2 regions of the Gluconobacter sp. DsW_056 genome follow, and region 1 is predicted to be linked to the other one. Evidence: riboswitches for the same ligand, from Rfam matches in the RefSeq annotation. Region 1 holds a riboswitch; the other holds the start of a gene.
What was found. Region 1 has a riboswitch for thiamine pyrophosphate ahead of thiC (phosphomethylpyrimidine synthase ThiC). Riboswitches for the same ligand answer to the same signal wherever they lie in the genome.
Positions count from the first base shown of each region.

Region 2: linked by a shared signal. The riboswitch ahead of HK22_RS09875 (TonB-dependent receptor) and the one ahead of thiC (phosphomethylpyrimidine synthase ThiC) in region 1 are both predicted to bind thiamine pyrophosphate.

Region 1 covers NZ_JOPF01000003.1:11,984-27,977, forward strand. The annotation lists gene HK22_RS02070 (TonB-dependent receptor) at 1-1,110, opposite strand, end outside; gene HK22_RS02075 (DUF4880 domain-containing protein) at 1,345-2,283, opposite strand; gene HK22_RS02080 (RNA polymerase sigma factor) at 2,280-2,846, opposite strand; gene HK22_RS02085 (hypothetical protein) at 2,914-3,957, opposite strand; TPP riboswitch at 4,156-4,289, shown strand; gene thiC (phosphomethylpyrimidine synthase ThiC) at 4,402-6,195, shown strand; gene HK22_RS02095 (FAD-dependent oxidoreductase) at 6,192-7,130, shown strand; gene thiS (sulfur carrier protein ThiS) at 7,120-7,317, shown strand; gene HK22_RS02105 (thiazole synthase) at 7,319-8,077, shown strand; gene HK22_RS02110 (thiamine phosphate synthase) at 8,077-8,688, shown strand; gene HK22_RS02115 (HesA/MoeB/ThiF family protein) at 8,685-9,647, shown strand; gene thiD (bifunctional hydroxymethylpyrimidine kinase/phosphomethylpyrimidine kinase) at 9,644-10,378, shown strand; gene HK22_RS02125 (glycosyltransferase family 2 protein) at 10,387-11,832, opposite strand; gene HK22_RS02130 (MFS transporter) at 11,927-13,111, opposite strand; gene HK22_RS02140 (TonB-dependent siderophore receptor) at 13,535-15,820, shown strand; gene HK22_RS02145 (hypothetical protein) at 15,820-15,994, shown strand, end outside.
Region 2 covers NZ_JOPF01000010.1:25,360-41,353, reverse strand. The annotation lists gene HK22_RS09880 (phosphotransferase enzyme family protein) at 1-171, opposite strand, end outside; gene HK22_RS09875 (TonB-dependent receptor) at 174-2,612, opposite strand; TPP riboswitch at 2,705-2,834, opposite strand; gene HK22_RS09870 (methyl-accepting chemotaxis protein) at 3,022-4,449, shown strand; gene HK22_RS09865 (MFS transporter) at 4,578-5,816, shown strand; gene HK22_RS09860 (YdcF family protein) at 5,816-6,397, shown strand; gene HK22_RS09855 (AGE family epimerase/isomerase) at 6,399-7,658, opposite strand; gene rpe (ribulose-phosphate 3-epimerase) at 7,813-8,490, shown strand; gene HK22_RS09845 (heparinase II/III family protein) at 8,487-10,145, shown strand; gene HK22_RS09840 (glycosyltransferase family 4 protein) at 10,171-11,316, shown strand; gene HK22_RS09835 ((Fe-S)-binding protein) at 11,517-12,260, shown strand; gene HK22_RS09830 (lactate utilization protein B) at 12,257-13,780, shown strand; gene HK22_RS09825 (LUD domain-containing protein) at 13,777-14,367, shown strand; gene HK22_RS09820 (response regulator transcription factor) at 14,379-14,984, opposite strand; gene HK22_RS09815 (sensor histidine kinase) at 14,981-15,994, opposite strand, start outside.

The DNA of each region.
Region 1 (15,994 bases):
CGTTTCCTGATCGAGTGTGTGGAAGTAGCCGCCAAAAACCGACAGATCGAAGCGGCTGGACGGTCGATACTGGAACTTCCCGGTCAGGCTGTAGCGCCGATAGGCGTCATCAAAAGCGTAATCCTGCGAACGCACGGGAACAGCGTTGCCTTTTGCAGCCTGTGCGTCCGTGTTGGTAGGGGAGCCCACGGATGTTCCCGAGGTGCTGTAATAGTTCCAGCCGTCACCTGTCGTATCGCCCGGCAAAATCGCGTGCGAGGCGGAATGAAGTTCCTGATAGTTGCCGGAAAGGACGAAGCCGAATTCCTTGTTCTTGCCGAATACGCGCGTCAGGGCGCCGTCGACGCGCCAGTTTTCGTGCATCGGCTGGACGACACTCCCGGCAAGATTGTTCCATCCGCCGAGAAGCTGCGTATCGAAACTGTTGCCGTAATCGAATGCGCTTTTCGTCACCATGTTGACCTGACCGCCGATCCCCTGCGGATCGTTATAGGCGTCCACAGTTTTGAGAACCTGGAGTTCGCCCAGCATGGACGATGGGATGAGGTCCAGCCGTGCGCCGCGATAGGTATTGTTGGCGCTGGCAAGCTGGGCACCATCAATGGTGATGAGATTGTAGGAATTGTCGAGGCCGCGGATCGTGATGTTTTCGATATTGTTGTCCGACCGGTTGTCGTCCGTGCTCGGCATGACCGAAATGCCCACGATGCGCCGGGCCGCCTCGACGACGCTCAGATCGGGCACCGTGCGCATCTGGGCCGCGCTGAGCGTATCGACGATCTGCGAAGCGTAGCGCTTGGTCGAGGTGTTGTCCCGCTTTCCTGTGACATTCACGTTCTCGCTGACGGTTGCATCCCGCCCAAGGCGGCGGGCAGAGGCTGTTTTGACGCCGGAAGCTGCGGCTGTCTTGCGAAGACCGATGACAATCAGTCGGTCATGCGTGGAAATTACTTCAAGTCCGGTTCCGGCCAGAAGTTTCTCCAGAGCGGTTTGACTGTCCATGCTGCCCTGAACGGCATTTCCGGTGATGGACTGGCGCACGGGATCGGCCAGAATGATCTGCATATTGGCCTGCCGACCATAGGCAATGATCGCGCGGGAAATCGGCATGCGTCCGATGTTGAATGCAGTCGATTGCGCAAAGGCCCTGTGGGGTACGAAACCGCTGGCGAGGCAGGTTGTCGAGAAGGCAAGAGCAGAAAGAAATCGTGTATGATGGATAAAGCGAGACACAGCAGGTTCGATCCCCGTTCGGCTACGTTCGCTTCAAAGATGTAAAAGATCGAAAAATCCGCCGTTGTGTTTGTGTGAAGCTTTTATGGCGTCACGAACTCATGGTTCCGGTCATGAAATTGCAATGTTTTCTTTGGAAATACTGAGGCGGACACCAAATATTTCCCTGAGAACGCGGGCGAAACCGAGAGGGTCGTCCAGCATGAAGATACCGCTGATTTTCCGGTGCGCGCAGGCAGATCCGGTCAGGATAATCTTTCTGGCATTGTAACGGTTCAGTTCGGAGATGGCCTCTACGACATCCACGGACTGGAATTCGAGTTTGCCCTGACTCCAGGCGACAGCGCGCTCCATGTCGTCGTCGCAGAGGGTTGTAACCGTAATGGAACGGGGGGTGGTCTGGATCCAGTCCCGTGCATGGAGATGGCGCTCCATCCGTTCCTGCGCGCAGTGGCTCAGGGCGTGACCCTGCAGCACGAGGGCATCGCTGTCGGTTCCGGCTGCATGAGCAATCAGTTTGCTGGAAGGCTGCAAGGCGATGAAAAGCCCGTTCATGTTGATCGGGAGGGACACGCGGCGTGCTGCCAGACTCATGCGCCCTGTGAGCAGGTCGAACGCAGGGCGGCCGGTATTGCGGCGAATGCGCAGGATCGTCCCCTGATCGAGAACGATCTCGCCGCATTCCGGCTGGGTGACGTGCATCAGCCCGGAGGCCGCGTGGAAAATCTCCGAGGCATCTGCGGAGCGATGCGGGATCAGGCATGCCCCTGCGATCCCGGCCGCTACGGCCGTACGGATAAGCGCGCGCCTTGAAAGAGCGCGGGGCGGGACGGGAGCGCGAAGCGGCATGCCCTGAAGCGCGGCCATGCGGCCTGCTGACATCCAGAGGCTCTGCGCACGCACGAAGGCTCCGCGATGGCGCACGTCTTCTGCGAGCCAGCGCTGGAGGGCTGCGGCATCGGAAACATTCAGAGGGGCGTTGTCGAGGCGTGCGACCCAATCGAAGGCGACCGCGTCAATCGAGCCTATGCTCGCGTCATCATGGCTCAAAGGAGGGTCGTAACCTTCTTCATCGGGGCGGGGCGCGTTTTCGGGGGTGTCGGCCGGTCGTCGCAGAATAGTCGGCTCAGTGCGCGCAGACCACGGGCGACCTGTTTTTCGACAATATTTTCCGAAATGCCGAGCCGTTCGGAAACCTGACGTTGTGAAAGTCCTTCCAGTTTCCTCAGCAGAAGGACCTGACGACAACGTTCGGGGAGATCCTGCATCATGTGATGAAGCCGTTCGAGTTCCTGCCGGGCTTCGATCGTCCGGTGAGGACATGAGGCATCGTCCGCGATGCCGTGGACGTCGAATTCCGCCAGCGCCGTAATGGAGACAACCTTCGCCCGGCGGTACTGCTGGAGGACGATATTCCGGGCGATCCGGAAGAAATAGGCTCTGGGCGTTTGTATTGCTGCGACTTCGACATCGAGCAGAATGGCGTAGCACTCCTGAATGACGTCGTCGGTGTCGATATCACGAAAACCGCGCAGCCAGCGGCGTACGTCCGGTTCGTGAGGCAGGATCTGCTGCGAAATCCAGACGATCCGGTCATTGCAATGGAAATCCAAGGCTGACACAGCTCCAAAAAATGACGTCATGACAGACTGGCGATGCCTGCCCCGAACCGGGCCGGTTTCAGCCAGCCGGAGGGGGACGGACGGACGGAGGAAGAGAGGGGGAGCGCGCGGCGGGTACTGTCCCTGAAGCGGAATCATATCCGGGGCTTTCCGGGTCTGCCGGGTCGGGCTGCGCTGACGTCTCGGGCGGCAGGGCGCTCTCCCGCCATGCCCGATAGACAAGGTCGCGCAGCATGGCCGCCGCCGCTGCGGTGCGCTCGTAAACCAGGTGACGCGCAGCCTTGTTCTGCGGGTCTTTGAGGGCGCCGGACTGGTCGAGAGCGTAGACCGTTTCGACATCCCGGTGTGACTGCGCGAGATAGGCAAGAACGAGGTCGAAGACGTCGCCACTCTGATGCCCGAGTGGTGCGAGGTGCTGTTGCACGTCCCGTTCGGTCAGGTTGATCATTTCGACATAATCGGACTCGAAACGGCCATGGACATTATGGTCTCGGGTATAATGATGCGGGTTGGGGCCAACCCAGCCGTCATGATGGATCGTGACATGCAGGGGTTGCGATCCGTCGGCGACGTAATGCCCCATCCAGGCCACTATGAAGGCGGTATCGGTCTGAAGGGCCGATGGATCATGTCCGGCAGCCTGCGCTTCGCGGATCGCGCGCATATCCGCGACGAGGTGTTCGTATCCTTCGACCACGGCGTAAGGCAGTGTACCGGCCCAGCGGACGTTCATGCGTTTTGCTTCGGGCGAGCCGAGGGCTTCGAGGCGTTCATGTTCGCGGTACAGCGCAAGAATAAAGGCGACGCGCGAGCGGGGGATCGTTTTCAGAAAAGCGGACTGTTCGCGAAACCAGCCATGATTGGGGTCTTCGGCCATCTTTGAAAACGGCTCGCTCGCAGCCCGCCAGCTATCCGGAACGCTGGCCGAATCCGCGATCAGCGAGACCTGTTTTTTGAGGTAAGTCGGTCCGTCATCCGGAAGGGCGTTGATTGCGGTGCTGTCGATGAGGGAATGCGCTCTCTCCCCCCAGGCATAGGCCTTCAGCGGAACGCAGGCACACGCGCCCAGAACAGCAGACCATAAGAGCTTGTGTGAAAGCACGGCAGGGCGATCCGATCGGACGTTTTGCGAAATGACCTTGTAGGGAGCGTTTGGCTCTGTGTGTGTGACGGTTTGATGATCGTTCTTCTGCGTCTGCAACACATGTCCGGGGTCTCGCGTGATGAAGCGTTCGTCATTGGATCAAGGAAATGTGTGCTCCATTCTGCACTTGATCTTCGGACGCTTCTCCAGCACTGTCGCGCCTGTCAGGGGAGTCCCGCCCAGGGGACTGAGAGGCCAATTGGTGACGTCGGGAAACCGGCGCCACGGTGAGGCGACCCTTTGAACCTGACCCAGTTGATGCTGGCGTAGGAAGACCGGAGGGCGTGTCCCTCTCGGGCCGATCTGGCCTTTTCCGTGTCCGTTATTGGGCACTGGGGGCGGCGGCTCCCTTTCTGCCTCACGTTTCTTGGGTCTTTTCGAGTGCGCTTGAGGAGACACCACATGAACGCTTCCATTCCCGCTATTACGACCGGCCCTCTGCCGGCCTCCAGCAAGATCCATGTCCGTGGCATGCATCATGACATCGCGGTGCCGCTGCGGCAGATTGCGGTTTCGGGTGAATGTCCGCTGAATGTCTATGACAGTTCAGGCCCCTATACCGATCCCTCCGTCAGCATCGACATCGCAAAGGGCCTGTCGGACAGCCGGGGAAACTGGCTTCGCGATCGTGGGGACGTGGAAGAGTATGAAGGGCGGACGATCACGGCAGCTGATAACGGTTTTGCACAGGGTGACCGGCTGACACCGAGCTTTCCGCAGCAGCGTCGTCCCCTGCGGGCTGTTGGAGATCGCGCCGTAACACAGATGGCCTATGCCCGTGCGGGGATCATCACGCCGGAAATGGAATTCGTCGCCATCCGCGAGAATATCGGCCGGACGGAAGCCCTGAAAGAAGCGCGCGACGGCGAGGATTTCGGAGCCAGCATTCCGGATTTCGTGACGCCGGAATTCGTGCGGCAGGAAATTGCCTCGGGTCGCGCCATTATTCCCGCCAATATCAATCACCGCGAACTCGAACCGATGATTATTGGCCGTAACTTCCTTGTGAAGATCAATGCCAATATCGGCAACTCGGCCGTGACGTCTTCGATGGAAGAAGAAGTCGAGAAAATGGTGTGGTCCATCCGCTGGGGCGCGGATACGGTCATGGATCTCTCGACAGGCCGCAATATTCACAACATCCGCGACTGGATCATTCGCAACGCGCCCGTGCCGATCGGGACGGTTCCGCTCTATCAGGCGCTGGAGAAGGTTGGCGGAATTGCGGAAGACCTGACATGGGAAATCTTCCGCGATACGCTGATCGAACAGGCGGAGCAGGGGGTGGATTATTTCACCATCCATGCCGGTGTCCGCCTGCACATGATCCCGCTGACGGCGCGTCGCGTGACGGGCATTGTCTCCCGTGGTGGCTCCATCATGGCAAAATGGTGCCTGCATCATCATCGCGAGAGCTTCCTGTACGAACATTTTGATGAAATCTGCGACATCTGCCGCCGTTATGACGTGTCGTTTTCGCTGGGAGACGGACTGCGCCCCGGTTCGATTGCGGATGCCAATGACGCCGCGCAGTTCGCGGAGCTGGAAACCCTTGGGGAGCTGACGAAAATTGCCTGGGCGAAGGACTGTCAGGTCATGATCGAAGGGCCGGGGCATGTGCCGATGCACAAGATCAAGGCCAACATGGACAAGCAGCTTGAGCACTGCCACGAGGCACCGTTCTATACGCTTGGCCCGCTGACGACCGATATTGCGCCGGGTTACGACCACATCACCTCCGCCATTGGTGCGGCCATGATCGGCTGGTTTGGCACGGCGATGCTCTGTTATGTGACGCCCAAGGAACATCTGGGCCTGCCGGACCGCAATGACGTCAAAACCGGTGTCATCACCTACAAGCTTGCAGCGCATGCGGCGGATTTGGCGAAGGGGCATCCGGGCGCGCAGATGCGTGACGATGCGCTGTCCCGCGCGCGGTTCGAGTTCCGGTGGGAAGACCAGTTCAATCTGGGTCTGGACCCCGATACGGCGCGGTCCATGCATGACGAGACCCTCCCGAAAGAAGCGCACAAGGTCTCGCATTTCTGCTCGATGTGCGGGCCGAAATTCTGTTCGATGAAGATCTCCCATGACATCCGGGCAGAAGCGGAAAAACAGGCTGGAATGGAAGAAATGGCCGGGAAATTCCGGGAAGGCGGGGCGCTTTATGTTCCCGTGACGGAACCGGCGGAATGATCCATTCCGTCCTGGGGGAGGGGGTTGCGGCGCTGTGTTGCGCCACGGCCCTTTCCGACCGGGGTCTTGACGTGGAAGTCATCGTCCCGGAGGGCAGTCCAGAGGCGGCGTCACGGTTTGCGGGGGGAATGCTGGCCCCGTTCTGCGAGGGAGAAAGCGCGCCCGACCTGATCGTGGCGCAGGGGCAGGCGGCGGTGAACTGGTGGGCGGCCCATGTTCCGGATGTCACAAAGCGTGGCACGCTTGTCGTCGCCCCGCCGCGTGATGGTGCCGAACTGGATCGTTTTGCGCGTGCCACGCAGCAGCACGACTGGGTCGTCCCCGGCGATCTGGAGCCGGATCTGGAGGGGCGATTTGCGCGCGGACTGTTTTTCCCGACCGAAGCGCATCTGGACCCGCGCAAAGCGCTTGCCAGTCTGCGCGACAGCCTGCTGGCGAAAGGCGTGACCTTCCGTTCCGGGACGCCGTGCGGTCATGTCGTGGACTGCCGGGGACTGACGTCGCGGGACAGTCTCGCCGATCTGCGCGGCGTGCGGGGGGAAATGCTGATCGTGCATGCCCCGGACGTGTCGCTGACGCGGCCGGTCCGGCTGCTGCATCCGCGCTTTCCCTGTTACGTCGTGCCAAGGGATGGGGATCGGTACATGATCGGGGCGACCATGGTGGAAAGCGCCCGGCCCGGCCCGGTGACCGCGCGAGCGGCGATGGAACTGCTTTCGGCGGCCTACACGCTTCATCCGGGCTTTGCCGAGGCTGAAATCCTTGAACTGGGCGCGGGACTGCGTCCGTCCTTTCCGGACAATATTCCGGCCGTGCGCCATGTCGGGGGACGGAGTTACGTCAACGGGATGTACCGCCACGGTTTCCTGATGGCGCCCGTCTGCGCCGAGCGGCTGGCGGCAGAACTTGCGGAGATTTATACCCATGCGGATTGATCTGAACGGCGAGATCGTCAGGACACAGGCCCGGACGCTGGCCGACCTGCTGATCGAACAGGGTTTTGAAGCCCCCTGCGTGGCTACGGCCCTGAATGGCGATTTCATTGCCCGCTCCATGCGTGACGCAACCCGTCTGGACGAAGGCATGAAGGTCGAAGTTTTGTCTCCGATGCAGGGAGGCTGACATGTTTTATGGCGTTGATCTGACGTCGCGGCTGATGCTCGGGACGGCCCAGTATCCGTCGCCCGCGGTTCTGCTGGAGGCGATCGAGGCGTCCGGCGCGGAGATCATCACGGTTTCGCTGCGGCGGGAGGGCGCTGCGGGTGCGGCGTTCCGGAACATCCTGTCCGAAAGCCGATGCCGCCTGCTGCCCAATACGGCGGGGTGTCATACGGCCCGCGAAGCCGTCACCACGGCCCGCATGGCGCGCGAAGTGTTCGGAACATCGTGGATCAAACTGGAAGTCATCGGCCATGCCGACACGCTCCAGCCGGACCCGTTCGCACTCGTCGAAGCCGCGCGTGTGTTGTGTGCGGAGGGGTTCGAGGTGTTTCCCTACACGACCGAAGACCTGATCGTGGGGGAAAAACTTCTGGAAGCCGGATGCAAGGTGCTGATGCCGTGGGGCGCGCCCATCGGATCGGGGCAGGGGCTGCGCAATCCTGAAGGTCTGCGGACCATGCGGGCGCATTTCGCCGGGATTCCGCTGGTTGTGGATGCCGGGATCGGAGCGCCCAGTCAGGCGGCGCAGGCCATGGAGATGGGGCTGGACGCCATTCTGCTCAATACGGCGGTGGCCAAGGCCGTGGACCCGGCGACCATGGCGCGGGCATTCGGTCGCGCGATTCAGGCGGGGCGGGAAGCGTTCGAGGCCGGGCTGATGCCCAGACGGGACATGGCCTGCGCCTCGACACCCGTTTTCGGTCTGGCGGAGCTGGCGTGATGACAGTGCTTGATCCGTTTTATCTTCTGGTGGGCGATGTGTCGTTTCTGGAAACGCTGCTGCCCTGTGGCGTGCGTCTGGTTCAGCTTCGGCTGAAGGACATGACAGAGGCGGAACTGCGCCGTCAGATCCGTCATGCGCGGACGCTGTGCGCGACACATGGCGCGCAGCTTGTCATCAATGATTACTGGCGTCTTGCGCTGGAACTGGGATGCGATTTCGTCCATCTCGGGCAGGAAGACATGGAGACTGCTGATTTTGACGCTCTGCGGCGTGCGGGGATCCGGTTCGGACTGTCCACCCACGACCCGGCGGAACTCGAACGGGCCCTGTCTTATGAGCCGGCCTATGTCGCACTCGGCCCCGTCTATCCGACGCTTCTGAAGAAAATGAAATGGGGGCCGCAGGGGCTGGAGCGCGTCCGGGACTGGAAAACCCGCGCCGGGAAGACGCCGCTTGTCGCCATCGGCGGCCTTACGCCGGAGCGCCTTGAAGGAGTGTTCGCGGCGGGTGCGGACAGTGCGGCCGTTGTGACGGACATCCAGCAGGCGGAAGACCCGGTAGAGCGCTGTCGGGAATGGGTCGCCGCGACGCAGGCCTACAGACGATGAGCCGTTATGTGCGGCAGACCGGGCTTTTCCCGCAGGGGGAGGCTGACCAGAAGCGCCTTTTGAAAGCCCATGTTCTGGTTGTGGGCGCGGGTGGTCTGGGCGCGACTGTTCTGCCTGCGCTTGCCGGAGCCGGATGCGGGCGGATCACGGTGGTCGATCATGACCGTGTGGACGAGAGCAACCTGCATCGTCAGACGCTCTTTCGCATGGACGATATTGGCCGCTTCAAGGCCGCTTGCGTGGCCGACCGGCTGTCGGATCTGAATCCGGACTGTCAGATCGTGCCTGTGGCGGAGCGTCTGGAGCCGACACTGGCGCGGAGCCTCCTGACGGATGTGTCCGTTGTCGTGGATGCGGCGGACAGCGTGGCCGTCACCTATCTGCTGTCCGATCTGTGTGTGGAAGCGGGTCTTCCCCTCGTGAGTGCTTCGGTGCTTGGACGGTCGGGATATGCGGGTGGGTTCTGTGGTACGGCACCGGATTACCGGGCTGTTTTCCCGGATCTTCCCGCCATTCTGCCGAATTGCGCGGAAGCCGGTGTGATGGGGCCTGTTGTTGCGGCGCTCGGGGCCATACAGGCGCAGATGGTGCTCTCCGTTCTGCTTCAGATGCAGCCCTCTCCGCTGGGGCAGATCATGACGCTGGATCTGGAACGCTGGAGAAGTTCGTCCTTCCGGTTTGATGCTGCGGTTTCCTCCGAAGGCGATGGCCCCTTCATTCTCGGACTTGAGGAGATTCGCGCGGACGACCGCGTTTTCGATCTGCGGGGGCTGGAGGAACAGGGACCGCCCTCCGTGTCCTGGGCCGTTCGCGGGCCGATTGAGCACCCGGAAACGCTGGCGAAGGGGACGGGCAGGACCGTTTTCGTCTGTGCCAGTGGTCTGCGGGCTTGGCGGGCCGCTAAACGCTTTTCCACACAGGCGGGTGGTCCTGCCTTCATTGCAACGACGGGACGATGAAGCGCCCTGTTCTTCTGATCGGCGGGATGGATTCCAGCGGAGGGGCTGGTCTTGCGCGGGATCTGCTGTCCGTTCAGGCGTCCGGACAGACCGCACGCCTCGCTGTCACTGCTGTTACGGCCCAGACGGATCGTCGCGTTCTGGCGGTAGAGCCCGTCGCGCCCGCTCTTTTGGCCCCGCAGATTGAAGCGGCGCTGGAAACGGGGATCGGTGCCGTCAAGATCGGGGCCATGTTCAATGCGCCTCTGATCCGTGTTGTTGCAGCGCTTCTGCCAGATGTGCCGGTGGTGCTGGACCCGGTGCTCTGTTCAAGCTCCGGTCATGCGCTGCTGGATCCGGAGGGCGTACAGGCTATGATCGCGCTGCTTCTGCCCCGAACCACTGTCCTGACTCCCAACCTGCCGGAACTGGCGGCGCTGGCGGCTGCCCTGGGGATGGATCCGGCCTCGGAGCGTGAGGCGGTTGTGGATGTGCTGCTGTCCCGGGGCTGTCGGAGTGTTCTGCTGAAAGGCGGGCATGAGCTGCCGTCGTCGGTTTCTGAGGATATCCTGTACGCGGCAGGCTCTTGTCCCTTGGCCTTCCGCTCACCCCGCTTTTCCTTCGAGCTGAGGGGAACGGGCTGTCAGCTCGCCAGTGGTCTGGCAGCCGGACTGGCCAGAGGACAAGATGTGCCCGAGGCCATCAGGGCTGCGCGTTGTGGAGTTGAGGCGCGTTTCCGCAACGCCGGGTGAGCGTCTTTTCAAAGGATGGCCCTGATCTGCTGTCCGAATAAATTCCTGAGATTCTCCATTTCCGCACGGTTCAGATTGGCGAATTTCAGGATGAATTCCTCATATGAAAACGATCCTCCGGAATTGAGGATATAATAAACCATGTCGGCTTCAGAATATTCATTTTCGCCGTGGAATGTCGTGTCTGATACTTTTTCCGAAAAATGGAATTTTTTCTGATCCTCGGCACTGTCCGTCGTGAATTCCAGTCTGCTGCCCTCGGACGGAGACGTCAGATATTTCCCGGTTTTTGGAGATTTTATGAAGATGGAGGCATCCGTCGCGTTTGATTCGAACTCAAGGTCGTAACAATATGTATGACAGGAAGAATTTTTGATGTGAAAATGGATATTTGAAGACACAAGAGAGGGATCTCTGAAAATCCAGATCCTGTTACCGGCATACGGGATTGCGGCCAGAACCTGTTCGCTCCCTTCTCCCTGACTGAGATATCCATCAATTCTGTCGACGGAAAGATCGTCACCCCGAAAGTTCTTCAGGTGGAAGAATTCTGTTTTTCTGGTGGGCAATACGGGGTTTCTTCCCCGCTCCAGAGAGTTTCCCCGGACGAGGAAATCATGCATGGACGCATGAAAGACGGCCTTCTTGATATTGGCACAGACGGCATTGGCCGCAGTCACCCGGTCCGGATCCTGGGGGGCATGATTGTCGTTGCGATCAAAATGGGACCAGTAATCAGTGCCCTGTGCTGTCTCGGGGTCGGGGCGGTTTCTGAACCATTCGACAAAATGTTCCCGCGATCGGCAGATATAGTGGTTGATTCTGGCTTTTTCCCAGACAACCGCTTTCGTTTCTTCAGACGTCCATTCAACGGGCCGTCCCAGAGCATCCACGTAATTGCCGTAGGACAGGCCGAACCTGTGAGACGATCTGACGGCAGGATCGACGGCCTCGGGTCTTACGAAGCTTTTGACGAGGGTGTTGTCCTCGAAATCGGCTTTGGATCTGTAGGTGAAGGCCTGATAGGTAGGGACCCTGTCCTTCAGAATTTTCTCTGAACTTCCGTATATGCACCAGTTCAGGGCAATGGCGGTATCGGTCTCGCTGAAGTTGCCCAGAAAAGCATTGATGTCATCAGAGCCATCAATGCTGACATATTCATCGCTATCGAGCATGGTGATCCAGTCGTAGCGGCCTCTGGCTTTTCCGATGGCGTCAAAATAGCTGTTCTGTTTTCTGTCGTGGTAAGAACCGGGGATCGCAGATGTCCTGAAGACTTCGACGCCATAAATTTCGGCGCAGGATTTTGCTATGTCAAAAGTGCCGTCTGAGGACTGATCATCATAGACGAAAATCCTGTCGAACCCCAAAGAGATGTGCCAGGACAACCATGCGATGATGTCATGGGCTTCGTCTTTTATAAAGAGTACTACTGCGGATGTTTCTTTTTTCACGACGAATACCCTGTGTACTGTTGGTGCTGACATCAATTCGGTTCAGACTATATCCTGAAAAACAATTCTCCAACTCAATCGAAGCCACGTTGCATCAGTCGTGCTGAAGCCGTCGGGGGAAGGCGGCCGGATTGAAAGCCGCGAGCAGGATACCCCCCAGTGCGATTATGACGGAGGCGGGACAGAGCACCGCAAATCCCAGTGTATTGAGAAGATGGCCGCCAATCGCCGAGCCCAGCAGGATGCCCATATTGCTGCTGCTGTTGACGGCAGCGCCCGCCACATCCGCACTGGTCGCCCGGGCACGGATGGCGCCGGACATGACGAAGGGAATGATGGCGGCATAGCCCATGCACCACAGCCCGACTGCCCCAACGCTTGGCCAGGCGGACAGCAGGTGTCCATAGACCAGGGTCATGCCGGTCAGCATGGCGATGCCGCCGCCGAACAGTCCGCCCGCAGGCCAGCGATCCACGACCTGTCCCGTCGCCCACAGACCGAAAATGCTGACAACGCCCGTGATGAGAAGCGCAATGCTCAACAGGTGTTCAGGCAGGCCATGCGCCAGAAGCAGCGGGGAGACGTAAGTATAGAGCAGGTTATGCGCGAAGAAGAAAATGGCGTTCACGCCGATCACGATGCCGAAAATCCGCGCGGCATGTGGCGACCGGATGGTCGGGACCTTGAGGGCCTTGGTATCGGCTCCGCGAACGGGTGGTAGGTAGAGCGCGATGAAGATCGTCAGCATCGCGGCCAGCGCTGCGATGACGTAGAGCGCCACGCGCCAGCTTGTGAGCTGGCTGATCGCGGCGGCTCCGGGAACGCCCAGAACCGAACCCAGCGACGTCCCTCCAAAAACAAACGAAATGGCGCGGCCTGTCATGCGTTCGGGTACGAGATGGGCGGTGTAGGCGGCGGCAATGGACATCAGCAGCGCATGGGACAGGCCGCCCAGGGCCCGGCCGATGCAAAGGACGCCGAAGCTTGGTGCCATGGCGGAAATCAGGTTGGAGACGACATATCCGCCAAGACAGAGCATCATGAGCATCTTGCGGTTCATGCGGCTCGTGGCGATGGTGATGGGGACGGCCCCGAAAGCGACAAGCAGGGCATAGGCGCTCACGGCCAGTCCGGCATGGCCTTCGGTGATGTTGAAGGACTTAGCCATGTCGATCAACAGACCCACCGGAGCAACCTCGGTCGTCACGGCAATGAAGGTCGACGCGAACAGGGCGCAGAGACCCGCAATGGTCGGACCGGAGAGCGTTTTGAACACGATGCACTTCCTGACTGGAACGGTGACCTGAGCGTCCCGAACGCGAGGGCTTTTGGCACTTCGGGCGCATCACGGAAACCTAAAAATTCAGCGTGCGATCATGATTGTTCGCAGGGTGGCAGAATGGTCCGCAGGGCCCGGTTTTGCAGGGATTTATGAAGATGTCCGGTTTCGTTTTTCCGGTATGATATTCCGGATTCGGTGATCCGTTTCGGCAGATGTCCGGAAGGGAATTTCCGTACCCGCCTCCCGTATCGGGGGCTAAAAGTGTTTCGTATGTTTTCATAATGGCTTTTTTTGCCGGAATGAGCGGAATGCCTCTATGTTAATAAGAACTATTCTCATATAGGCTTGCATCAGTCCTTCTGTGGGAAGGCACCGGTAAACGATCACTTGAAAGTGCGGATGATGCAGGCAGGGAATAATATGACGTCGCGTTCCCGCCAGGGAACGGGGTTCAGAAAAACCCTGTATGTGATCGCACTTCTGTCCGGCGGATGGGAGGAGGCTGTGGCGCAGACCGCGCCTGCGGATTTCTCTGCGACGGGACAGGAGCAGAACGGGACGCCTGCGAAGAAAAAGCCCTCCCTTCAGGGGCGTTCTGCCGTTGCGTCTGATTCGGATGTCCCCGGTAGCGTTGAACAGCTTCTGGTTCATGGACATCGTGCAACCGCTGCTACGGACGGTACCGGCACCTATACCGTGCGTGCGGTGTCCACGACGCGTATGCTGCTACGGCCAGAGGACGTGCCGCAGTCGATTTCCGTCCTGAGCACGCAGCAGATGAAGGACCAGAATCTTTTCACGGTCGATAACGCGCTCAAACAGGTCGCGGGCGTCAACGTCAATCTGTATGGCGATGGTACGGCGGGATTTTCTTCCCGTGGTTTTTCGCTGGCCGCGCAGTATGACGGATCGCCCGCGACCGGGGGGTTCCAGTTTTCCCAGCAGTTCGATCTTGCAATTTATGACCGGATCGAGGTTCTGCGCGGCCCGGATGGCGTGTTGCAGGGCTCGAGCGCGCCGGGTGGCAGTGTCAATTTCGTTCATAAGCGCCCGACCGAAACATTTCAGGGAAATGCGTCTTTCAGTGCCGGATCATGGGACAACTATCACGCCACGGTCGATGTGGGTGGTCCGATCGGAAACTCGAAAATCGTGTCCGCCCGCCTTGTCATGGCCGGGACCGACCGCGATTTTTTCTATAAAAACGCCTATGACCGTCGCTGGACGATTTATGGCGTGACGGACATCCATATTGACCGCCGCACCACACTGACCGTTTCCGTCACGTCGCAGTCCAACGACACGACCCGCTATATGGGGCTGCCGCGGATGAGCGGGACGGGCGCGGACCTCAATCTGCCGCGCAATACGTTCATTGGGTCGGACTGGAACAAGGGGCAGGTGCCTACGACCGAGGTCATGGCGCAGCTCGAACGGCGGTTTGGCGCGGGCTGGGTCGGGCGTGTCACAGGGCGGCACAGAACGGCCGATACCGATCTGCAATACAGCTATATCAACGCCTATAATGCCAAGTCCCAGACAGCGAATTATGTGGCGGCCCGCTCCATTTACAGCGAGACCAATGACGGTGTGGACGGGTATCTGACCGGACCGCTGCATCTGCTGAACCGGACGCATACGCTCATGATCGGCGTGAATTATAACCGCTATGTCTATGAAGGCGGCGGGGCAAGCGTCAATTCCCGCACGAACGCCGCTCTGGCCGGTCTGCCGATCAGCGACTATGGCGCAATTTCAGGCGCCATTCTTCCCTCCGTCAAAAGCCGCAGCTGGCAGCCGACCGAACAGTGGGGAGTGTACGGACAGGGGCGCTTTCAGCTCATGCCGAGCATTTTCCTGACGCTGGGCGGTCGTATCAGCGGATATGTACAGAAATCGCGCGATCTGGTGCCGGGTGCCGTGACCAGCACGTCCATTGACCAGCAAGGCATCCTTACGCCCTATGCCGCGCTGGTCTACCACGTCCTGCCTCACATAACCCTCTATGCCAGCTATACGGACACGTTCAGCCCCCAGTCTGCCTATGGTGTGGATGGGCGCCAGCTTCAGCCGGTACGGGGCGGGCAGCTTGAAGGTGGCATGAAAGGCGCCCTGTTCAACCAGATGCTGACTTTCACTCTGGCGGGATACAGGATCGTGCAGCGCAACGACGCCATCGCCAACAGCGATCTGGACCCGACCTGTGGGCCGAGCCATACCGCCACCTGTTACGTTGCGGCGGGCAAAACGCGCAGTCAGGGGGCGGAAGCCGAAGTGATTGGCCGGCCTCTGCCGGGATGGGACATCAACGCCAGTTACACCTATAATGACAACCGCATCGTTGATGATGGTACGCCCTCGAATGCAGGGCTCACCTATGCCGGGAACTCGCCGCGCCATCTGTGGAAACTCTGGACGCATTACCGGTTCGAACCCTACCAGGGGGCGCAGAAAAACATCTGGAGCATCGGGGGCGGCATCAATGCACAGAGCGGGACATTCGGCACCAACCGCCTCGTGACGCAGTCCGGCTACATCACGGCCTCGGCGCAGGTCGGATATCAGTGGAACCGCTATCTGGCCCTGACAATGAATCTCAACAACATCTCCAATACGCGCTATTATCAGCGCCTCGGCAATTTCTATTATTACAACTATTACGGTGAGCCCCGGAATTTCATGTTTACCCTGCGCTCGAATTTCTGATGACCGTCAAAGCCTCCACAGTCGTACGCCCCCGTCGTTCCGGGGGCCGTATGTCATCGCCAGCGCATCGGTGGATCTGGCGTGCGGTAGCGGTTTTTGTGCTGGTCTGGATGGCGGCGCATTTCATCACGCTGGGCGCCCTGAAATGGGGCCCCTCCGTACGGCATGATGCGA
Region 2 (15,994 bases), on a different contig from region 1:
AACGACGCCCGTGGAGGAAAAGGGGCGTCGTCCGTGCCAGATGACCTGCCGCGCGGGGGAAGGAAGCGGAAAACGGGAGAGAACATCGCGGGCTTCGGCGTCTGACAGTGCGGGCCAGTCCCGTCTGCTTTCGGGACCATTGACGCCGAACTGTCCGGAAGCCTCCGCCATGCTCAGAACCCCGTCGAAGCGGTGAACAGGGCCGCAAACCCGCCCCCGATGAAGTAGCTCGGGGCGCTTCCGGCGATGGTGGTGCCATACACGCCGGTCGTATCCTTTGCATTCATGGTCGGGCTCGCCACGCCGGAAAGGTAGTGTTCGTTCGTGATGTTGATGAAGTTCATCCGCAGGGTCGGCTGATGCAGATGGATATGGTCCGAAAAGCGGTAGCCGATGGCGAGATCGCCGGTCGTGTGATCCGAAACGCGCTCGTCATTCGTGAACGTCGCGTACTGGTGGCCGGTGTAATGCACAGTGGCGACGCCGAAGATGTGTCCGTCGTCATAGCTCAGCCCGGCCGCGGCCTGAAGGGTCGGGCTGCGTACGGCGATGCGGCCACGAGTGCGCAGCAGGTCGCCGCCCGACATCAGGTCATTGTCGATCGTGGCATGCAGGTACTCGCCCGAGACATAGGGGCTGAAATGATGCCAGGGACGCAGGCCGATTTCCACGTCCACGCCGCGGGAGGTCTGGCCACCTGCGTTCATCGTCGTGCTGACGATGGAGCCATTCTGGACGGCCTGCGTGGAGATCTGGCGGTTGGTGAAATTGTAGTTGAACAGCGTCAGGCTGCCGATGATCCAGCGCCCCGTGCGGCGGTATCCCAGTTCTTCGGAAATGGAATATTCGTTGCGGACATCGGCCGATCCGGTTCCGTACATTTCGCCCGAAGAGGGGTCATAGGTGTTGTACAGCGCGCTCTGATCCGGGGCGCGGAAATTGGTCGTGGCGTTGAAGAAGATCTGGTTTTCCGCGTCAATGCGCCAGCGCACGCCGAGGCGGGGCAGGGGCTCCATGCTATTGGAGCCGACATGGTATTGCGGGCCCGGCATGCTGTTCGTGCCATCGCGGTTCATCATGACGGCCTTGAACCCGAGGTCGATGGCCAGATGGTCATGCAGCAGGGACATGTGGTCGCCGATGAACAGCGCGTTGGTTTGTGAAATGGTGTGGAAGCTGCCGCCCAGAAGGCGTTCGCCGTTGGGCAGGCGGATCACGTCGCGGCCGTTTTGCGCCCAGATGTCCGGCGCATATCCGTTGGTCTGGACGGCCGTGAAGGGCTGCTGTTCGTTGTCGTCGCCGTAATCGTACCAGTACCCCAGAACGAAATCGTTCCAGCCGGTTTTGTAGTGAAGCGCGCTGGTAAAGCCCGAGCGGTAGCTGCGCTGGGTGTAATCCGCGCGAACAACGCCCACGCCGTCCTGCGCGCCGGGGAGGTTCAGCGTGCCCGACAGGGCCTGTGTGCCTTGGTAAAGTCCGGTTTCGGACAGCGTGCTTCCGCCCGGCCAGTTGCCATAGGCAAGCTGCGCGTAGGGTGTGACGTCCAGGGTCAGATGGTCGGTCAGGGTCAGATGGACCGGCGCGCCGCCATAAAGCGTGCGCTCTCCGTCCCGCCACAGACGCCAGTAATTCGCGCCGTTTTCCGGATTGCTGCTGTCATAATGGGCCAGCAGGTTGTTCTGGCCTTTGATCCCATCCGATTTCCATGTGTCCATGGTGGGTTCGGGATACCAGCTCGTGATGGTTGTGTTGAAGGTGCCGATGAGGCTGGCGCGGTTGCCCTGCCCCCATTCCTTGAGAAACTTGAAATCGACATGCTGCTTTTCGTCGCGTCCTGGCCCGCGCCAGTTGTCGGTCGCGCCGTGGGAGTAGGAGACGAAGCCACGGATGCCGGTATGGGCGATGTCGCCGGTGTCGAGGCGGATGAATTCGCGGTTGGTGTTGTAGGACCCGTAAGACACGCTGGCGTCACCCCCCGCTTTTTTGGCGGGGTCGCGGAAGGTCAGGTTCATCAGGCCCCCGGCGGCGTTCAGGACCGGACTATCCAGATCGGCCGAGCCCTGTGACAGGGCAATTTCCTGATAGTTCTCACTGTCTGCGAACTGGCTGGGCGTGCCGGAATAGGCGGCGACATCGTTCAGCGGCATGCCTTCGAGCACATAACCGATGGCGCTGTTATCGAGCCCGCGGACGGTGATGTCGGTATTGGGAGAAAACCCCATTGGATCGGACGAGGACACATTGGCGCCGGGCAGCATAGCGGCAAGCTGGAAGGCCGTGGCCATGGGGGCCTGTTTGGAAATGAAATCCTGACTGACGGTACTGACTGATTTCACGCCGTCCTGCGGATGGATCAGGCCGCCTCCCGGCTGGTTTCCGGGGGCGCTGTCTGGAATTCGGTGGACGACGATATGCTCGGCCACGTGTTCGGCCGGGGCGGTGCGGGGCGCATTCGTGGCTGGGGAGGCGGGGGCTGTCTGATGGGTTTTCGGGCCGGTCGTATCGGCTGCATGGGCGACGGACAGGCAGACCGTGGTGCCGAGCAGGGCCGGCAGGATGCCGTGAGACCGCAGGCGGGGCGCAGCAGAATTTCCGTGGTGTCCGTGGGCCATGATGGAACGCGCCTCGCCTGCAAGCAGTGGAAGTTCAGCGCTGACAGGAAAGGTTCAAGCTGCTGGCTGGCTGGATCATGAGAATGCGTCCGTCAGGCAGCGACCACCATCCCTCCGCCAGTGTGAACTGGATCAGGTTCAATGGGTCACTGCGCCCTATGACGGACAAGCGTCATGCCAGCAGAATCTCAGCCCCTTGCCGGGGCTCCCCACGGTGAAGCGTCACAGATCGTCCGGGGACGGAAAATTGTCAATATGAGCAGATTCCGTCCGCGCAGTGCAGTTGGAGTGTTGCAAACAATTTCGAGAGCATTCTTCATTCTTTATTAATAACGACATGTATAGTTTTCAAAAAACATCACGCCAGTGTCCAAGCAGTGCGTGAGAGCTGAGCTCAATAAAGGCGATCATGTTAAACTGGATTGAAAAAACCGCCTACGTCCGACAGAAAATCAAAGTACTGTTTGCGATTCTTGTCATGATTGCCTTGGTGCAGTTCGTGGTGGAGCAGTTTTGCGAGCATCTGTTTATTCATTACCGGCATGAACAGATGCTGTCGCAGTGCATGGGGCTGCTGTTTCAGGTTGGACTGACACTTCTGATCGCCCGGTTCGCCATTCATGTAATTGCCGTGCCTTTCGAGCAGATTACCGCTGCGACGGAGAAGGTCGCGGGCGGCGCTCTCAACATCACCATTCCGTGCCTTCATCACCATGACTGTGCGGGGCGGCTGGCGCGCTCGCTTCAGATGTTCCGTGAAAACAGCCAGAAGCAGTTGAAGCTTCAGGAAAACTCTGCGGAAGAAGCACGGGATGCAGCACAGATCCAGAAGGAACTGTCCGGCCGGAGCGAGCGTATCCGGAGGGTGCAGGATGAGACGATCGGAACCATCTGTGCCGGACTGGAGATTGTGAAGGAAGGGGATCTGACCTTCACGTTTGGCGACGGTTTTCAGGACCGGTTCGAGGAATTCCGGCAGAATTTCAACACGCTCATCCAGATCTACCGGACGGCAATCGCCAAGATTTCCGATGCGACCTCCGTCATCGCCAACGGCACTTCCGAAATTGCGTCAGCCTCTACGGAGCTGAGTGGACGAACGGAACGTCAGGCCATCACCCTCGCCCAGTCTGCGGCCTCCATCAACAGCATCACCCAGACGGTCGGAAAAACGGCGCGTTCTGCGGTGAGGGCGCGTGAAACGGCTCTTGAAACGCGGGGACAAACCGTTGTGGTGTCGGAGATCATGCATTCGGCCAACCGGGCCATGGGCGAAATCCGGACGTCGTCACGGCAGGTCGAGAGTATTCTGGGCCTGATTGAGGAAATCGCGTTCCAGACCAATCTTCTGTCGCTGAATGCCGGGATCGAAGCGGCCCGGGCGGGAGAGGCCGGTCAGGGTTTTGATGTTGTGGCCAAGGAAATCCGGGCTCTCGCGCAGCGCTCCGCCAAATCAGCGCAGGATATCCGCAACATCATCACGTCTTCGGGCCGGCAGGTGGAAGAGGGTGTCCAGCTTGTCGGGGATGCGGACCGCTCGATGAAGGTCATCAGTGAGCATGTGGACGGGATTACGTCGCTGCTTGAAGACATCTCCCGCTCCACGACGGGCGAGGCCGAGAGCCTTGAGACGATTAACAAGGCCATCAACGAAATGGACCAGATGACGCAGCGCAATGCCGCGATGGTGGAAGAGGTCAACGTGGCCTGCCGGAATCTGAGCAACGAGGCGAAGGATCTGTTCGCTGAACTGTCCAAATTCCGTTTCAGCCCGGCACAGTCCGCAGGCAGGAGACCGGGGTCCATACCCCGTGAACTGGCTCCGGCCGGTTTCTGAGGCTTTTTCAGGAAAGTGAAAGACGCATTTTCCTGACATGTCTCGACATCGGAGCCGATATTCCCGACACTGGCATCCATGGTTGTCAGTCCGCTCTTTTTTCCTGCGCTGAATGACGGGGCCTGCCCATGATGGGCGGGGCCTTCCGGTCTCTGGGGCGGCGGAATTATCGCGTCTGGGCCATGGGGGCTCTGGTTTCGAATATCGGAACCTGGATGCAGATGACGACGCAGGACTGGCTGGTCCTGACGGAACTGACCCGGCAGGATGCAACGGCAGTCGGGATTGTTACGGCGCTTCAGCTTGCCCCGCCCCTTTTGCTGATTTTCTGGACCGGAAAAATTGCCGACAGGGTGGAGAAACATCGCTTCCTGCTTCTGACGCAGGCCGCACTGGGCACACTGGCCATCGCACTCGGAACTCTGGTGGTGACCGGAATGATCCGGTTGTGGGAAGTGGATCTGTTCGCCTTCCTGAGCGGATGTGTTGCGGCATTTGACAGTCCTGTCCGACAGATTTTTGCTGGTGAACTGGTGGGCGAGGAAGACCTGCCGAATGCGGTGGCGCTCAATTCCGTGTCGTACAATGCCGGTCGCATGATCGGCCCCGCGGTGGCCGGGTTCTGCATTGCGGAACTGGGTTCGGGGTGGTCGTTCATCCTCAACGGGTTTTCATTTTACGGCGTGCTGATGTCGCTTCTGTCCCTGCGGGCGCAGGACCTGCACCGTCTTTCGTCCCGTAAGCCGGAAAGCGCGCATCAGGAAAAGCAGGATCTGCTGTCGGGGGTGCGGTATGTCTGGAAGCGCGATGATCTGCGGACCATTTTGTTCATGCTGTTTCTGCTGGGCGCTTTCGGACTGAATTTCCCGATCTATATTTCGACCATGGCCGTCAGTGTCTTTCATGTCGGGGCGCATGGTTACGGGGTTCTCAATTCGGCGATGGCGGTGGGGACGATTACGGGCGCGCTGTTCGCGGCCAGCCGCAGGACCATGAAATTTTCGGCGCTGCCGCAGGGGGCGGTGGTGTTCAGTCTGGCCTGTCTGCTGGGCGCGCTTGCGCCTGGATACTGGGCCTTTGCGGTCACGCTGGTCATGGCGGGCATGGCGTCCCTGACGTTTACGGCGGTGAGCAACAGCTACATGCAGCTTGCGACCGATCCGGGCATGCGGGGGCGCGTGGTGTCGATCCGTTTTGCGGTTTTCGCGGGGTCCTCGCCGCTGGGGGCGCCGCTGGTTGGGATGGTAGCCAATTCGCTGGGGCCGCGCTGGGCGCTGGGTGTAGGGTCTTTGTCCGGGATTCTGGCAGCAGGGGTGGCGCTGCTTTATCTGCACCGTACCCAGGCGGGGAAGGAGACGGTATCCTGATGGGGCGCAGGGGCTGGGTTGTGCGCGGGCTGGCGCTTGGTGCGGTTCTCCCGGGTCTGTTTCTGCTCTGGATGGGGTTCGTGGCGTTTCGGGGGCTGTCAGCCGTACCGGAGCGTTCTGAGATGGCGGTCATTTTCGGGACGGCGGTGACTGCGAAAGGCACGCCTCGCCCTGCGTTGCAGGAACGGTTGCAGGAAGGACTGCGGCTGTGGCGCGCCGGGCTTGTGCGGACTGTGATGGTGAGTGGGGCGATCGAGAGCGGCAATCATCGTGACGAAGCCCGGATCATGGCAGACTGGCTGATGGAGCGGGGTGTGCCGGAGGCCGCCATCATTGTGGATTCGCACGGGAACAATACCTGGTTGACGGCCCTGCATGTCGCGCGTCTGCATCCGCAGGGCGCGGTCGTGGTCACGCAGTGGTTTCATATCCTGCGGGCGGAATGGGCGCTGGGCCGGGCGGGCGTATCGCCGGTTTCGGGTGCGGCGCCGTCCCGGTTCCGGCTGGCGGAGCTCTGGTATCTGTTTCGGGATTCCGTGGCGCTTCCGGTCTACGTCCTGACGAAAGCGCCGGCTGGCTGACTCAGTAGGGAACGCCGATCTGTTCGATGGCTGTGGCAAGGGAAGGCGCCAGCGGCATCATGGGGGCCAGTGTGGACTGATAGGCGTGATACAGATCGCCTTTGCCTTTGTAGATCGTCTCGGTGGGTTCGCCTTCAGGGCTGACTTCGTTGAACCAGCTTCCAAAATCCCGGTCGATCAGGGTCGTGTCGATATAGTCCCAGATCGTGCGGTACCAGTGCTCGTAATGAGGGTTTCCAGTCCGCTTGTAGAGATTGATGGCAGCTGTCAGTGCCTCGGCCTGTGCCCAGTGGATGCGGCTGCGGTTATGGGGGGCATGCTCCCAGTTGATCGTGTAGAGCATTCCCGGTCGGCCATCGGCGTTCCAGCCGGTGTTCATCCCCGTTTCGAACAGCGCCTGCGCGTCGTGCAGCATCCAGTCCGGGGCCTCCAGGCCATGACGGAGCAGGGCGGCTTCGAGTTTCAGGGTCAGATGCGCCCATTCCACGAAATGCCCCGGCGTCATGCCATAGGGGCGCAGGTCGTCGTTGGGTTTGTCGCTGTGGTACTCGCGCATGAGGGTCCAGTCGCGATCGAAATGCTCCGGCATGGCGAAGCCCTGCCCGGCGGCCAGTTCATGCACGAAGCGGGTGACGATGCGCCGGGCGCGCTGCAGCCACTTCACGTCTCCGGTGACGTCCGCCAGAGCCATGAAGGCTTCGGTGGAGTGCATGTTGCTGTTTGCGCCCCGATAGTTTTCCTCGTCCGACCAATCCGGAGCGAAGCTCTCGCGCATGACGCCTTCGTCCTCGCTCCAGAAATGGGTGTCGATCTGATGGGTGGCGTCTTTGAGCAGTTCGCCTGCGCCCTCCGCTCCGATCAGGACGGCTGAAGAGGCGGCAAGGGCGACGAATGCGTGGAGATAAGCCTGTTTGCGGTCATTGTCCTTGTCCGCGAAATGCTGCCAGCCGCCGTGGTCGTCATCACGGAAATGGGTGCGCAGGGCGTGAATGCCATGCGCGACAAGCGGTGCGCTTCCGGGAAGGCCCTGAAGCTCGGCTAGTGCATAGGCGTGAACGCAGCGTGCGGTCAGGGTGGCTTCGGGTTTGGCGTTTTCGGGAAGGGTGCCTTCCAGATCCAGTCCTGCGAAACCTCCGTTGACGCATCCGCCCTTGCTGAAGTCCAGAAGGCGGCGACCCTGCATTTCCAGCCAGGCCCGGTGTGAGGGGCGGCGGATCCAACTGTCGCGGCTGAGAAGGGTGGGCGAAAGGCGATCGGTCATGAGGCGCTCCGGGCAGGTCTACGGATTTAGTCATCAGGACGTTTCAGACGCGCCGGGGTTCCGGAGCAGCACACACAGACATGAACCTCACGAAGATGCGCACGGATGCGGATGTGGCTTGCGTCGCGCGATGGCTTTGCCGATACATGACAGTATGACTGAGCGTTCTTCGATCATTGTCGCCCCCAGCCTTCTGGCTGCTGACTTTTCCCGCCTCGGGGAAGAGATCGCCTCCATCGCGCGTGCGCCGTGGCTCCATCTCGATGTGATGGACGGGCATTTCGTGCCGAACATCTCGTTCGGCCCTCCGGTGATTGCGGCACTGCGCAAACATACGGATGCGAAATTCGACGTGCATCTGATGATTGATCCGGTCGATCCGTATCTGGAAGCGACCGCGAAAGCCGGTGCCGACCATATCACGGTCCATGTCGAGAATGCGCCCCATCTGCACCGCTCGCTTCAGACCATCCGCACGCTGGGCTGCCGTCCGGGTGTGGCGATCTGTCCGGCGACGCCTGCCGTGGCGCTGTCGGAAGTCATGGATCTGGTGGACATCATCCTGGTCATGACCGTCAATCCCGGTTTCGGCGGACAGAGCTTCCTCGACAGCCAGCTCGCCAAGATCCGTACGCTGTCGGAGATGATTCGCAAGAGTGGCCGCGAGATCATCCTTGCCGTGGATGGCGGCATCGACCCGCAAACGGCGCCACGTGTTGTGGAAGCAGGGGCGACCATGCTCGTCGCAGGCTCGGCGGTTTTCGGAAAAGAAGACCGGGACGCGGCGATCCGGGCGCTTGAAGGACCGTTCGTGGAACAGACGCCCGGATGACAGGCAGTCGCTGGCTTCGCGGTCTTCGTCTTTCCCTTGCCCGTCTGCCGTTTGGTGCGCCTGCCTCCGAAGGGCCGGTGCACGTGTTTCGTGATCCCTGGAAAGGGGATGCTGAGCAGGGTGCGCGCCTGATTGGCGGGAAGTTCCGTTTCGACCGGCACGATTATGTTCTGCCCAGCGGCAACTGGGAGCGTGGCCCCTGGCCCGAACCGGCGCGGGAATGGCTGCACGGGTTCGGCTGGCTGCGGGACCTGCGGACACTCGGGAGCGACAGGGCCCGCCTGACCGCGCGCGGACTCGTCAGTGACTGGCTGGCGCATCCGCCAACCGATCCTCTGGTCCGCGATGCCTGTGTGACGGGATCGCGTCTGGCGTCGTGGCTGTCGAACCATGAGTTCTGTCTGGCGTCCGCCGATCCGCGGCTTCAGCAGCGTCTGATGGAGCGGATGCTGGTGGAGGGGCGGACCATTGCGGCCCTTCTGCCGCTGCCGCCGCAGGGTGCGCGCGGGTTGATGGCCTTCCGTGGGCTTTTGGCCGCCGCAATGGCGATGCCGGAGCAGACGGGATTCATGTCACGCTTTCTGCGCTATCTTCCGGCGGAGCTGGAGCGTCTCGTTCTCGCCGATGGGACCGTGATCGAGCGCAGTCCCGAGGCTCAGTTTCTGGTGGCGCGCGAGCTGGCGGAAATGTCCGTCATGTTCCGCACGGCCCATGCGACTGTTCCGCCGTTCATCGACCGGGCTCTGGACAAGGTCTGTCCCGTTCTGCGGGCCATGCGGCATGGAGACGGGGGGCTTGCGGTTTTCAACGGGGCGAACGAGCGGCACAGTGCGGCGGTAGAGGATGTTCTGGCGCAGGGATCGCGGCAAAAGTTGATCGCGCCTGCCATGCCGCAGGGCCGCTTCACGCGGCTTGCGCTCGGGAAATCGCTGCTGATTGTCGATAGCGGACCGCCTGCTCCGGCTGGTTTCGATACAACCGCCCATGCCGGAACGCTGTCTTTCGAGTTCTCGCATCAGCGGCACCGTCTGTTCGTCAATTGCGGCAGTGCCGTGATCGGGGCGTGGCGGGACGCCATGCGCAGCAGTGCTGCCCATACGGTTCTTGTCGCGGATGGTCTGTCTTCGGCGGATTTCGGGCCTGATGGCGGCATGACGCGCCGTCCGGTCACTGTCTCCTGCGACCATCAGACGGACGGGACCGCACACTGGCTGGATCTGTCGCATGACGGCTATCATGCGCCTCTGGGCGCGAAATGGACGCGGCGTCTGTATTTCGGTGCTGATGGTGAGGACCTGCGGGGGCAGGAACTGATCGACGGCGAACGCAATATCGACTTTGCGATCCGTTTTCACATCCACCCGGATGTGACGGTGACGCAGGACGACGAGGACATCATCCTGCAGGTCGGCGGGACGATCTGGCGTTTCAGGCAGCGAGACGGTGTCGTGCGTCTGGAAAACGACGTGTATCTGGGGCGTGGAAAACGCGAAATCTGCTGCCAGATCATCATCACGCCGCAGCCGGTTGCTGAGGTTGCGGCCCCGCCTGAGGGTGAAAGCGCGCCCGAGCCTGAAAAACCCGCCGCAGCGCAGAAGCCCGCCAAACGGACCCATCAGAGCGTGACATGGCTGCTCGAACGCATTCCGGAATAGGCCGTTTCGTGTCTAGGGTGCAGGCGTGAAGATCCTCGAAATCACGAATGTGGATTTCGCGCTTAGGCAGTTCCTGCTGCCGCTGATGCGGGAACTGCGCGAAGCCGGGCATGATGTTCAGGGGGCCTGTGCCGAAGGGGCCCATCTTCAGGTCGTGCGGGCCGAGGGCTTTACGGTGCACGGCGTTCCGATGGCGCGATCGCTCTCGCCGGTTGCCCAGTATCGGGCATTTGTCGCGCTGCTGCGCCTGATCCGGCGTGAAAAGCCGGATCTGGTTCATGGCCATATGCCCATCAGCGGGATTCTGGCACGGTTTGCCGCCCGGCTCTGCGGGGTGCGGATCGTGGCCTATACCTGCCACGGTTTTCTGTTCAACCAGCCGGGATCCTGGCGACGCCGGATGCTGTCTCTGATGCTGGAATGGGCGGCGGGGCGCATGACGGATCTGTACATGACCGTCTCGCGCGAGGAAGCGCGGGATGCGCGCCGGCTGCATCTGAACCGCCATCCCATCGCCATCGGCAACGGCCGGGACCCCGAACGCTTTCATCCTGACCCCGCCGTCCGGGCCCGGATACGCGAGGAGCTTGGGGTTCCGCAGGATCGGCCGGTGGTTATCGTGGTGTCGCGTCTGGTGCGGCACAAGGGTCATCCCGAACTGCTGCGGGCGATGGAAGATGTTCCGGATGCCGAACTCTGGGTGGTTGGCGAACGTCTGCCTTCGGATCATGGGGCGGATCTGACGGCGCCGTTCGAGCGCGCAGGGGAGCGTCTGGGACCACGTCTGCGGATGCTTGGATATCGGGAGGATGTGGCCGAGCTTCTGATGGCGGCGGATATTTTCGCACTCCCCAGCCATTTTGAAGGTCTGCCCATGTCGGTCATCGAAGCGATGCTGAGCGGGCTGCCGGTCGTGGCGACGGATGTTCGCGGACCTAGAGAGCAGGTCGTGGACGGGACAACCGGATTTCTGGTGCCCCCGGGCCTCTCCGCCCCGCTTGCCCGCGCCCTGCGTCTTCTGGTGCCGGACGCGGCATTGCGAGACGCCATGGGTAAAGCCGCAAGACGACTGGCGCTGGAGACTTATGACGAGCGTCGTATTCTCCGGCATGTCGTGGCCCTGATGGAAAAGACGGCGTCCGGGCATACTCTGGGCGGCCAGAGAGCCTGAGACTATTTTGTTTTTCCAGTTTTCTTTGATGAATACTTGAAAATCATCTTTTCAAATCACGATCAGATATTGGTATTACTATCAGGACTAAAATACTCTGGTTATGATGACTTCGATTCTCCCGTAAACTTGTCTTTTGTTTTTGTGTTGTTTTCATGAGACTGTGATCACACGCGTTGACTGAAGACAAAGGTATTCCCATGAAGGTCGGTCTGTTTGTTCCATGTTATGTGGACATGTTTCACCCCGAGACAGGAATTGCGACTCTGGAACTGTTGGAGCGTTTCGGATTGTCTGTTGAATATCCTGTCGATCAGACATGCTGCGGCCAGCCCATGACCAATACCGGCTGCGAGCGTGAGGCGGCTAAGACGGAAGAACTGTTCGTCCGCAATTTCGGGAAATACGACTACATCGTCACGCCCTCCGGAAGCTGCACCAATCAGGTGCGCAACAACATGACGGCCATCGGACAGACCGACGCCGTCAAACATGTTCGCAGCCGCACCTATGAACTGGTGGAGTTCCTGCACGACATCCTTAAGGTCGATGCGTTTCCCTGGGCCGAGTTTCCGCATCGTGTTGCCCTGCACAACAACTGCAACACGCTGCGGAACCTGCGGATCGCCAGCATGAGCGAACGTCGGGAAGAGCCGTTTTCCAAGCCAAAGGCCCTGCTGGGGATGGTCAAGGGCATTGAATTCGCCGATCTGACACGCCCTGACGAATGCTGCGGTTTTGGCGGAACGTTCTCGGTATTCGAGGAAGGCGTCTCGGCCAAGATGGGTCAGGACAAGGTCACGGACCAACTGAAGTCCGGAGCGGAATATGTCACGTCGTCCGACAGTTCCTGCATGATGCATCAGGAAGGCTGCGCGCGGCGGATGGGTGCCAATCTCAAATACATTCACATCGCCCAGATCCTGAATGGAGCACGCGCATGACCGCCGAATTGCATGAAGAACTGACGGACCTGCATGGCGAACAGCTCGATCACGGCGCCGCCTCGTCCCGGCCTCTGAAGTCCCGGATTTCGGAACCCCAGCCGCGGGGCGCGAAAATCCGTGGCAACCGGCCTGTTGACCAGTCCGAAGCCGCAAATCGCTTCATGGCCGCGACCGAACACGAAGCCATGCATGACGCGCGCCTGTGGGATTTGCGCCAGAAGCGCGACAAGGAAATGCATGGGATCGAGGAATGGGAAGAGCTCCGGAACCTTGCCTCCGGCATCAAGGAACACACGCTTTCGAAACTCGATTACTATCTTGAACTGTTCGAGAAGAATGCGACGGCCAACGGAATCAAGGTTCACTGGGCGAAGGACGGGGCCGAGCATAACGCCATTGTTCTGGAGATCCTGCGGAGCAGGGGCGTCGAACGGCTGATCAAGAGCAAATCCATGCTGACGGAAGAATGCGGCTTCCGGGAGTTCATGGCCCACAATAATGTCGAGGTCATCGAGACGGATCTTGGCGAACGCATCCAGCAGCTTGATGACGAAGCGCCGAGCCATGTGGTGGTTCCGGCCGTGCACAAGCTGCGCACCGATGTCGCCAGTGTTTTTGCCAAAACGATCGGCTCTGACCCAGACAATGCGGATGCGCATTATCTGACGGAATGTCAGCGCGAAGCCACGCGTCCGCTGATCCTCTCGGCGCAGGCGGGGATGACGGGCGGTAATTTCGTGGTTGCGGAAACAGGAACCTTCGTTGTCTGCACCAATGAGGGCAACGCGGATCTGTCCGCCAATACGCCGCCGCTGCATATCGCGTCCATCGGGATCGAGAAGCTCATTCCCGGCCTGAATGAACTGCCGGTCTTTATCCGGCTGCTGTCGCGGAGCGCGCTGGGGTCCCCGATCACGCAGTATACGTCGCATTTCCGCGGCCCGCGTGAGGGGGGCGAAATGCATGTCGTGCTCGTGGATAACGGGCGTTCCGAGCGTCTGGGGATGGAGAAGTTCTGGCCGGGGCTGAAATGCATCCGCTGTGGCGCCTGCATGAACACCTGCCCGGTGTTCCGACGCAGCGGCGGGCTGAGCTATGGCGCGACCTATGCCGGGCCGATCGGGCTGATTATCGATCCGACCTTCAACGTCCATAAATACCGCAACCTGCCATACTCTTCGACGATGAACGGGAGCTGCACCAATGTCTGTCCGGTGAAGATCAATATTCACGAACAGATTGCGGACTGGCGCAAGACGCTGGCGGGCGAGGGGGAAATTTCTCCGGTCAAGAAGGTCATGATGAAGGCGGCGGGCGAGGTTCTGGCATCGCCTGTGGTCTATCGGGCGAGCCTGCCTCTGGGGCGGAGCGCGCTGCGGCACCTGCCGCATTTCATGCTGTACAACAAGCTCAATACCTGGGGCCGCAAGCGCGACATTCCCGAAACGCCCAAACAGACGTTCAATGAATGGTATCGGCGGAACCGGAAGTCGCAGGGCGAGGGAGAAAACTCATGAGTGGATCACGCGAGGCCATTCTGGGAGCAATCCGCAGCACTCATCTTCAGGGCGAGTATCCCCGTCCTGCCGTGCCGCTGTTCGATCAGGCAGCCCCAGCCGATCTGAAGGCTCTGTTCCAGAAGTCTCTGGAACGTATGGGCGGGAAAATGCTGATTCCGGATGCGGCTGATCCGATGGCGCCCGTGCGGCAGGCCATCGTCAAGCCGGGGCCTGTCGTATCGTGCGTGCCGGAGTTTGAGGGGGATATGAAAATCACGCCCCAGACGAAGCCCACGGATATCGCGCCGGTCGAATATGCTGTTCTGCGCGCGGCGTTTGGCGTGGCGGAGACCGGGTCGCTGTGTTTCACGGAAAAGCAGCTTCAGGTGAACACGACGGGCTTTCTGCCGCAGCATCTGATCGTCCTGCTGGACCCCGCCCAGATCGTTTACAACCTGCACAATGCCTATCAGCGTCCGGAATGGTTGCAGTCCCATTATGCCGTTTTCCAGAGCGGCCCGTCGGCGACGGCGGATATTGAGGGCGTTCTGGTGCATGGTGCCCAGGGTGTGCGGTCTCTGAGCGTTCTGTTCCAGCCCGGATAGAGGCGGGGCGCTTACAGCCAGCCGTTCGCGCGGGCGATCCGGCCGGCTTCTATGCGGTTCCGGGCGTCCAGCTTCTGGACGATTTCCGAGAAATAATTGCGGACTGTTCCTGAAGACAGGGACAGTTCTTCCGCAATTTCGCGGTTCGTGCGCCCGGCTTCGGCCAGACGGAGCATGGTGCGTTCGCGTTCGGAAAGCGGATCAGGCAGGGCGTCCCAGACGGCTTCGGCCAGATCGGGAGCGATGGCCCGTCCCCCCGCGGCGACCTTGCGGATGGCGGCGGCAAGCTGCGTGATGGGGGCGTCCTTGAGCATGTAGCCCCGCACCCCCGCCTGAAGCGCGCGCCGCAGATAGCCGGAGCGGCCAAAGGTCGTCACGATCATGACGCGGCTGGGAAGATTTTCCTGAAGGATTTTCTCGGCAAGTTCGATGCCCGTGACATGGGGCATTTCGATGTCGGTCAGGACCACATCCGGGCGGTGCTCGCGGATCAGGTCGAGCGCCTCGCGCCCGTCAGTGGCGCGTCCGACGATCTGGATATCGTCTTCAAGATGCAGCAGGGCCTCGAAGGCATCGAGGAGCATGGTCTGGTCTTCGGCAAGGATGAGGCGGATCATGGCAGGGTTGTCGCAGTCAGTGTGAAGCCCCGGGGGCGGGGAGAGATGGTCAGGGTACCGCCCGAGGCGGCCAGTCTGGCGCGCATGCCGCGCAGGCCGTTGCCTTCGACGATGGTCCGGGCGGGCTGCGTGGCCTGAAGCGGGCCGTCGTCTTCGAGGGTGAAGGTGTGGATGTGTCCGCTGGCGTCGTGGAGGAAGGTCAGGGTGCAGGTCCGGGCTTCGGAATGGCGGATGACGTTCGTGACGGCTTCACGCAGGGCCAGGGCGAGCACGCTGTTCGGTGGGGCGTCGGCGGGAGGGGCGCGTCCGGTCAGTGCGAGTGTGATGCCTGCGGTGTGCAGGGCCTTGCGGGCGCGGTCCAGTTCCCGCATGAGGGACGCGCCGTTCATGCCGGATACGGCTTCGCGCACTTCGCGCAGGGATGTGCGGGCGATCTGGCTGATTTCGTTGATTTCCTGCCGGGCGCGGGGGGGATCGGCCGTGAACAGCCGTTCGGAGAGTTCGGCCTTGACGGAAATGACGGTCAGGGAATGGCCCAGAAGATCGTGCAGGTCGCGGGCGATGCGTTCGCGCTCTGCGGTGGTGGCGAGAGTACGGATCTCGTTCTGGGCCTCGCGAAGTTCAAAATTGCGGATGCCGAGCTGCCACTGCACCAACGTGCCCATATAGGTGATGATGCTGAAAAAGGCGCCGGGGATGACTTCCAGTGTGGTCTTGTGCCGGAAATGGCCTGAGATGATGAGCACGATCTGCAACAGGATGACCATCGTGATGGACTGCCGCCTTCCGGGCAGGCGGGCACACATTCCGGCGGCGAAAATGCAGTAGACTTCCCAGTCGCCATGCGTCCAGGCACAGGCATAGCCGATCAGATCGGTGAGGATGATTTCGCCATAGCCGTAATAGCGGTCTTTGCGGTAGGGCGCGAAATAGACCAGCAGGAACAGCAGCATGGCCGCTGCCGAGAACAGGACGCCCGGAAGTGTGGGGCGGTGATAGCCCAGTAGCCA